One region of the Alkalihalobacterium sp. TH-98 genome, then DNA from elsewhere that is predicted to be linked to it. Evidence: a T-box and tRNA genes for the amino acid it is inferred to sense, from the RefSeq annotation. Region 1 holds a T-box; the other holds one or more tRNA genes.
The links. The T-box of region 1 lies ahead of AC2VNP_RS15695 (valine--tRNA ligase). A T-box ahead of a tRNA ligase gene usually reads a tRNA of that ligase, here a tRNA-Val.

Region 1 (3,423 bases):
GGCGAGAAATACACCAGTCACGGATGTTCTCAATCCAGTGAAGATATGTTTTTTCAAAACGTTCTGGAACAAAGTTTACTTTTCCTTCAGATTTTTGCAGTTCAATGGCTGCTTCTGCTAGCGGCTCCATTTTAACGAACCATTGGGTTGAAAGATAAGGTTCAACAACAGCCCCGCTACGCTCGGAATGACCGACCGAATGTGTATGTTCCTCAATTTTGAAAAGCACACCCATATCTTGAAGATCTTTAACGATTTGCTTACGGCACTCGAAACGATCCATTCCTTGATACTTATCTGCATTCTCATTCATCTTGCCGTCTTCCGACATAACAAGTACACGCTCTAAATTATGACGATTTCCAATTTCAAAGTCATTCGGGTCATGTGCAGGTGTAATTTTAACGGCACCTGAACCAAATTCCATATCAACGTAATCATCACCGACAATTTCAATTTCACGGCCAACGATAGGTAGTTTTACTTTCTTACCAATTAAATGCTTATAACGGTCATCTTCTGGATGAACCGCAACCGCTGTATCTCCAAGCATTGTTTCTGGACGTGTGGTAGCTACTTCAATAGAGCCGCTGCCATCAACAAGCGGATATTTCATATGATAGAACGCACCTTGAACGTCTTTATAAATAACTTCGATATCGGATAAGGCTGTCTTTGTTTGCGGGTCCCAGTTAATAATGTACTCTCCGCGGTAGATTAAGCCTTTTTCATATAAGCGGACAAAAACTTCACGAACGGCTTTAGATAGTCCTTCATCTAACGTAAAACGTTCACGAGAGTAATCTAGAGCTAGTCCAAGCTTAGACCATTGCTGGCGAATATGTGACGCATACTCTTCTTTCCATTCCCACGATTTTTCGAGGAACTTTTCACGACCTAAATCGTAACGGCTCAGTCCTTCTTCACGAAGCTTACCTTCTACTTTTGCTTGGGTGGCGATACCGGCATGGTCCATTCCAGGCAGCCAAAGCGCATCGTACCCTTGCATTCGTTTCGTACGAATTAAAATATCTTGTAAAGTCGTGTCCCAAGCATGACCTAAGTGAAGCTTCCCTGTTACGTTTGGTGGTGGAATGACAATCGTATACGGTTTCTTTGCTTCATCTCCTGTAGCTTCAAAAAACTTACCATTGACCCAAAATGGGTACCATTTTGCTTCAGTATCTTGCGGGCTGTACTTCGTTGGCATTGTTAATTCTTGATTTTCCATTTTGTGACCTCCTTTATATGTATAGAAAGAATTGGCTGTCCTCTAATTAAAAATAGGTTCAAGCCTTGCTTTTTCTGCTTTTTACAAGGCAACTTAACCGGTGATTACACACGATAAGTGCCGTAAAACATCAAAAAACTCCCTCCACCTCAAAGGACGAAGAGAGTTGTATTCGCGGTACCACCTTTGTTTGCAAGCTAAAAAAGCTTACACACTTCATTCAGGTAACGGCATCTGCCGACTCGATCTACTAGCAGAAAAATGATAAAGTCTCTTTCCGCTTGTTCCATTGTAAGCGGACAATACTTTCACTTAACTCGTTCAAAAGAGCTGCTCAAGGGTGACGTTCAATTCATACATCCTGAAAAATCTCTCAGCGACTGATTTTTCTCTCTGAAGGGTTCTGAACCTACTCTTCCCTATCTAAGCATTTATGTATATGGAAGTTCAAAAAATCGGGTTCTGCATATTATTCTACCTTTTTCGATACTTTTTCGTCAATAAAAGCATCGCCAATTTTTTCTTTTTTTATGCATGGGCTCTTGATTTCACATGAATACAGCCTATGCATATGTATATAGAAAGACTGTTCTAGGAAGGAGCCTCGATATGCCAAAGCGATATAAGCGTTTTCGACCACCTTTATGGTTAGTAAAACTACGTTTAGCTCTAATACAGATCCTGTTTCCACTTCTATGCTTTCAGTTTTTTCGAACCTTGCTTTTTCCAACATCCTTTGATGTCATCTTACTAGCTTTAATGGCACTTTTATATGGATTATTTTTCGCCGGAATTATTTAAGGTTAACGATACGTGCCAAAGTGGAAAGGGTTCCATATAAAAGGCTGTCCCATTTGTTTGTGTAAAGCCCCCTAAGCCTAACTGATATAAAGACACTAACTTTTGATTTCTTTATATCTCTAGGCAAGGAGCTTAGACACTTTTGGGACAGCCTTTTATTGTTGTTCAAATTGCGGTGTTTGTTCTTCTTTTTTTATTAAATATCCTTTTAACCTTTGCACTTTTCTCATCATATGAAAACGTTTCTCTAGTCTTTGGACATGATAGATTTCAGGTTTATCTTGGTTTTGTTGCAAGTACAGTTGTAATGAAAATAGTACAGGTTCTGGGAAGCATAAATAGCCAAACAGCAACTCTTTTTCCTCATCTAGTAATGAGATGTTTCGGTCATACGTTCCAAACCAACGAACCATCTCTTCTTCATCCCAAAGGTTATAACCAAACGATTGCCGGCAAAATAATGCTAGATCACGGGCAGGTGTATCCATTGAGGCACGTTCAAAGTTAAATAAAATGGGCTCGCCGTTCGCATTAAAAATCGTATGCTTTCTTGATGCTTTACCGTGACATAAAACCGTACGATACTTCCCTTTTTCAACACATATATCATACCAATTTTTCAAATGGCGCTTAGCATCTTCGACCATAAGTAACATTTGATGAACGTGTGTTAAATAAGATAATTGAAAGGGAGAAATATACGTTTTTCCTTCAGCTTGATCTGCAAAGCGTTCTAAATCTAGTCTACGCATATCCCATCGTCTTAATAATGATTGATAAGCTTCATCAATCGTTTCTTTTGGATAATCATCCGTTTTCGCAGTTAGTCGATGAATGATACCGAGTTGGTCCATAATTTTTTCTTCTCTAGACGTACGTCCCTGATATGGTTCCTCTTCTATCCACGGCATTAAATAGTAGGTTCGATCATCTGTTGAAAGGACATATTCTCCATACTTTGTAGGCAATATAGGGATCAATTGACGATACCCTAACCGATCTAATTTCCGCATCGCTTGAACGAAAAGTTCGCCTTGCTGACGATTCATATGAGCTTCTTTCAAGGCAAACATTCCGCGGTTTGTTTGTACTTGTTGGACTTTCCCCCAACTCTCAATATGCTCAGGATACAAGTCGTAATGAAACAGGATAGGCGCATAACGATCTAATAAAGCTCGATTGGTCATGTGGCCACCTTCTTTCTATCTTCTTTTAGCCAATTGAGTAGGCTCAAAACGAGTTGCCGGCGGTCATTCCATTCTTTTTCGAACGTAGAAAAATGAATTTCGATCTCTTCCTTCTCTTCACTTTGCTGAAAAAGTTCCATTGCATGAACTAACTCCCATGGAAGCCATGCTTCTGCAAGCAGTTCGTTACCATACATCTGTCGG
Region 2 (3,423 bases), 290 kb from region 1:
ACAGCAGTCCAAGGTTTTAGGGCAAAACCGTCTTGCGAGCGCTCTGTGCCGATAAAGTAGGCCGCTGCGCCATCTTCAGTAAATCTGAATGTATGTGGTGCTTGCGTAAGAGTTGGCTTAAACAAAACAGTTCCGTCTACATAGCCATACAGACTATCCAGGACACCTTGAGCGATAGTAGCGTAGTCCTCGCCTGCGGCATAAGCAGTGCTAATGTCAACAAGTCCTTTACCCCATGCAGCTTGTACTTCGGCAATTTCTGCAGCTGTAATTTGTTCAACTTCTTGTACTGGCAGGCTTGAGTGGTGAAGGTTGATTCTTACATCACCGTTTGCGTCTCTGTAATAGCCGAACGTTTTATCGACGGTGACTATTTCGCCTTTGTCATTTGTAATATGTACATTACCCATCCAAATAGCGCTATCCGAGTCTATAAAAGATTGTCCGTTAGAGTCGAACTCTACAGCAGTCCAAGGTTTTAGGGCAAAACCGTCTTGCGAGCGCTCTGTGCCGATAAAGTAGGCTGCTGCGCCCTCTTCAGTAAATCTGAATGTATATGGTGCTTGCGTAAGGGTTGGCTTAAACAAAACAGTTCCGTCCGCATAGCCATACAGACTATCAAGGACACCTTGAGCGATAGTACCGTAGTCCTCGCCTGCGGCATAGGCGGTGCTAATGTCAACAAGTCCTTTACCCCATGCAGCTTGTACTTCGGCAATTTCTGCAGCTGTAATTTGTTCAACTTTCTCTTCCATAGGTGCTGACTCAGCAGGTTTTGCTGTTTCCTGCGAACATGCAGTTAATGCTAAGGCTAAAGATACAGCTCCTAAAATTGATCCTATTTTTTTGAATTTTCTCATAAATAATTTCCCCTTTTCAATACTTTTGTATTAATCTATTTTACTCACAAAAATTAGTATAGTTAACCATGTGTTAACAGTCAATAACTTTTTATCCAAAAGATAACTTTTTTACTAAGATAACTCATAGTTAACTAATTTTTATTACAATGGTATAATTAACTAGAAGCACACTGTTTTAATAAGGAGGAACGCTATTCATGCCGGACTTTAAATCGAGGTTTAAACGTTTAAGAAAAGAAAACGGATTAACCCAGCAAGAAGTAGGAGATAAACTTGGTGTTTCAAAGGTCGCTGTCTCAGGTTACGAAAACGGTATTCGTTCTCCAGAAACTGAGACATTGAAAAAAATTGCTACTACATTTAACGTTTCCATTGATTATTTAGTAGGGTGTTCGAATAGTCCTATCCTTGCCGATGATAAAAATTCCGATGCTTATTACCTAATATCTGATATAGGACTACTGCAAGGAACGTACAAACTCATTATTGAGGATGAAATCGTAGACGAGGCGTTACTAAAAGAAACATTTAATTTTATAAAAGCTAAAAGAATAATGAAGAATATGCAATAATTTATGTATAAATTATTTTATTATTTAGCATATTAAATTATTTTACTATAATCTCTTTTGTTATTAAATATTATCCTTAAAAAATATATTTAAAAAACTACAGTTATGTACTAGTTTTTAATGCGCAGTACAACCATACTACGAATTAAAACAACCTCTACTTTTACTAGCTCTGTGAAAGAATGTACTTCAAGTAAGTAGAGCATTATAAACAATTTAAATTTAAACCCCGTTTCCAAGCGTTTTTTTATATTAATTATATGTCACTAAGATTATAAGTGAGTTTAGCTATTAATTTTCATCACATTTATCGTTACTACTAGGTATATTAAATTGCCATTTTATCAAATTCCACTTTACCCCACTAAAGGTTTGCAAATCGCCTTCTCAGTCTCATTTTAAAAAATATAGAAATTTGCATATAACAAAAAAACCCCTTGCTACGCAAGGGGTTTAAGCTTCATATGTATGGTGACCCGTGGGGGGCTCGAACCCTCGACCTCCACCCTGTCAAGGTGGCGCTCTCCCAGCTGAGCTAACGGATCATAGATCGCTTTATTGGCGACAAAATAAATATACTACATACGCGCTGCGATGTCAACTACTTAAAAACAATTCCGTCCAATAGGAGAACTCCATTTTATTAAATGAATTCCACTCCTTTACTCTGCTCTATCTAGTATATCCACTTAAGGGCCTATTATAAAGACGAATTTTTATTATTACTATAAAATTTTCATAGAAAACAGCCAGAAAAAGGTATATCATTAATAAAAAGGTAAGTATTTTTCCCTTCAACAAGGAGGAACAGCAGGTGGGTATCGAAGAACTTCTACTCAATTTTTTATTTATTGTAGTGACTATTTTTTTCTATCAATTTTTCTTAGTTGAAAAGCTTCAACAATTTAAATTTAGCATACAACCGCTTATTATTGGCGTTATTTTCAGTATCCCTGCCTTTTTTTGTATGTTGTTTCCGTTTTTAATAGGAGATAATCTTTTCTTTATTGATATGCGGGCTGTTCCTTTAATTCTGAGTTACCTATACGGCGGCTTACCTGCTGGGATTGTAACGAGTATACTTATCATTCTCTCTCGTTTATTCCTCGGTATTAATTATGGCCTTATTGCATTTTTGATTATCGAATGTATTATTTTTATTACTATGATCTATCTTCTGCCATTTTACCGAAAAGGAAATTTTAAACAGCGATTAGTATATGGAACGATTTTTTCCTCTATATTTGCGATGATTATTGTTGCTTCAGGGGTATTCCTTTTACATATTCATAGTTCTGTAGATATTTCTGAAATCTTTCATTATTATACACTGGCTATTATGTTTATCACCTTTACGATATGGGGAGCCATTTATTTTATAGAACATCATCAACGCCATATGCTTCTAAAAAGGGAAATGGAAGGTATGGAACAAATGAAATTAGTCAGTGAACTTGCCGCCTCCATTGCTCATGAAATCAGAAATCCGATGACGGTAGTGCGAGGGTTTATTCAAATGTTTCAAAATGATGAAAAAGTAGATTCCAAAAACCGAAATTACTATGGTATTATGCTTAAAGAGTTAGATCGTGCCCAATATATAATTACTGATTACCTCTCTTTAGCTAAGCCACAAAAAGAAGAAGAAGAAGTCATTCAGGTGAATCAGATCGCTAGTGCAGCTATTGAAGTTATTACTCCTTTTGCTAATTTGAATTCTATCTGTGTAGATAAAGAATTTGAGGATGCCCCAGTAATCTATGGAAATGTAGGCAAGCTTCAGCAATGCTTAATCAATATTTTTAAAAATGCGATTGAAGCAATGCCTAATGGCGGAACCTTACATGTCTCTACATCTGTTAAAAAAGACAAAGCGGTTATCGAGATAACCGATACAGGTATTGGAATGACTAAAGAAGAGCTAGATCGTCTTGGAAAACCTTTTTATACGACAAAGTCTAAAGGAACGGGTCTTGGAATGATGGTTT

Region 2: it has a tRNA-Val gene. The T-box ahead of AC2VNP_RS15695 (valine--tRNA ligase) is inferred to sense a tRNA for this amino acid. The anticodon was not compared.

Annotation. Positions count from the first base shown of each region.
Region 1 covers NZ_JBYCKM010000045.1:2,848-6,270, reverse strand. The annotation lists gene AC2VNP_RS15695 (valine--tRNA ligase) at 1-1,231, opposite strand, end outside; T-box leader at 1,381-1,666, opposite strand; gene ysxE (spore coat protein YsxE) at 2,188-3,219, opposite strand; gene AC2VNP_RS15685 (hypothetical protein) at 3,216-3,423, opposite strand, start outside.
Region 2 covers NZ_JBYCKM010000045.1:293,749-297,171, reverse strand. The annotation lists gene AC2VNP_RS17090 (hypothetical protein) at 1-860, opposite strand, end outside; gene AC2VNP_RS17085 (helix-turn-helix domain-containing protein) at 1,061-1,435, shown strand; tRNA gene AC2VNP_RS17080 (tRNA-Val) at 1,905-1,980, opposite strand; gene AC2VNP_RS17075 (ATP-binding protein) at 2,250-3,423, shown strand, end outside.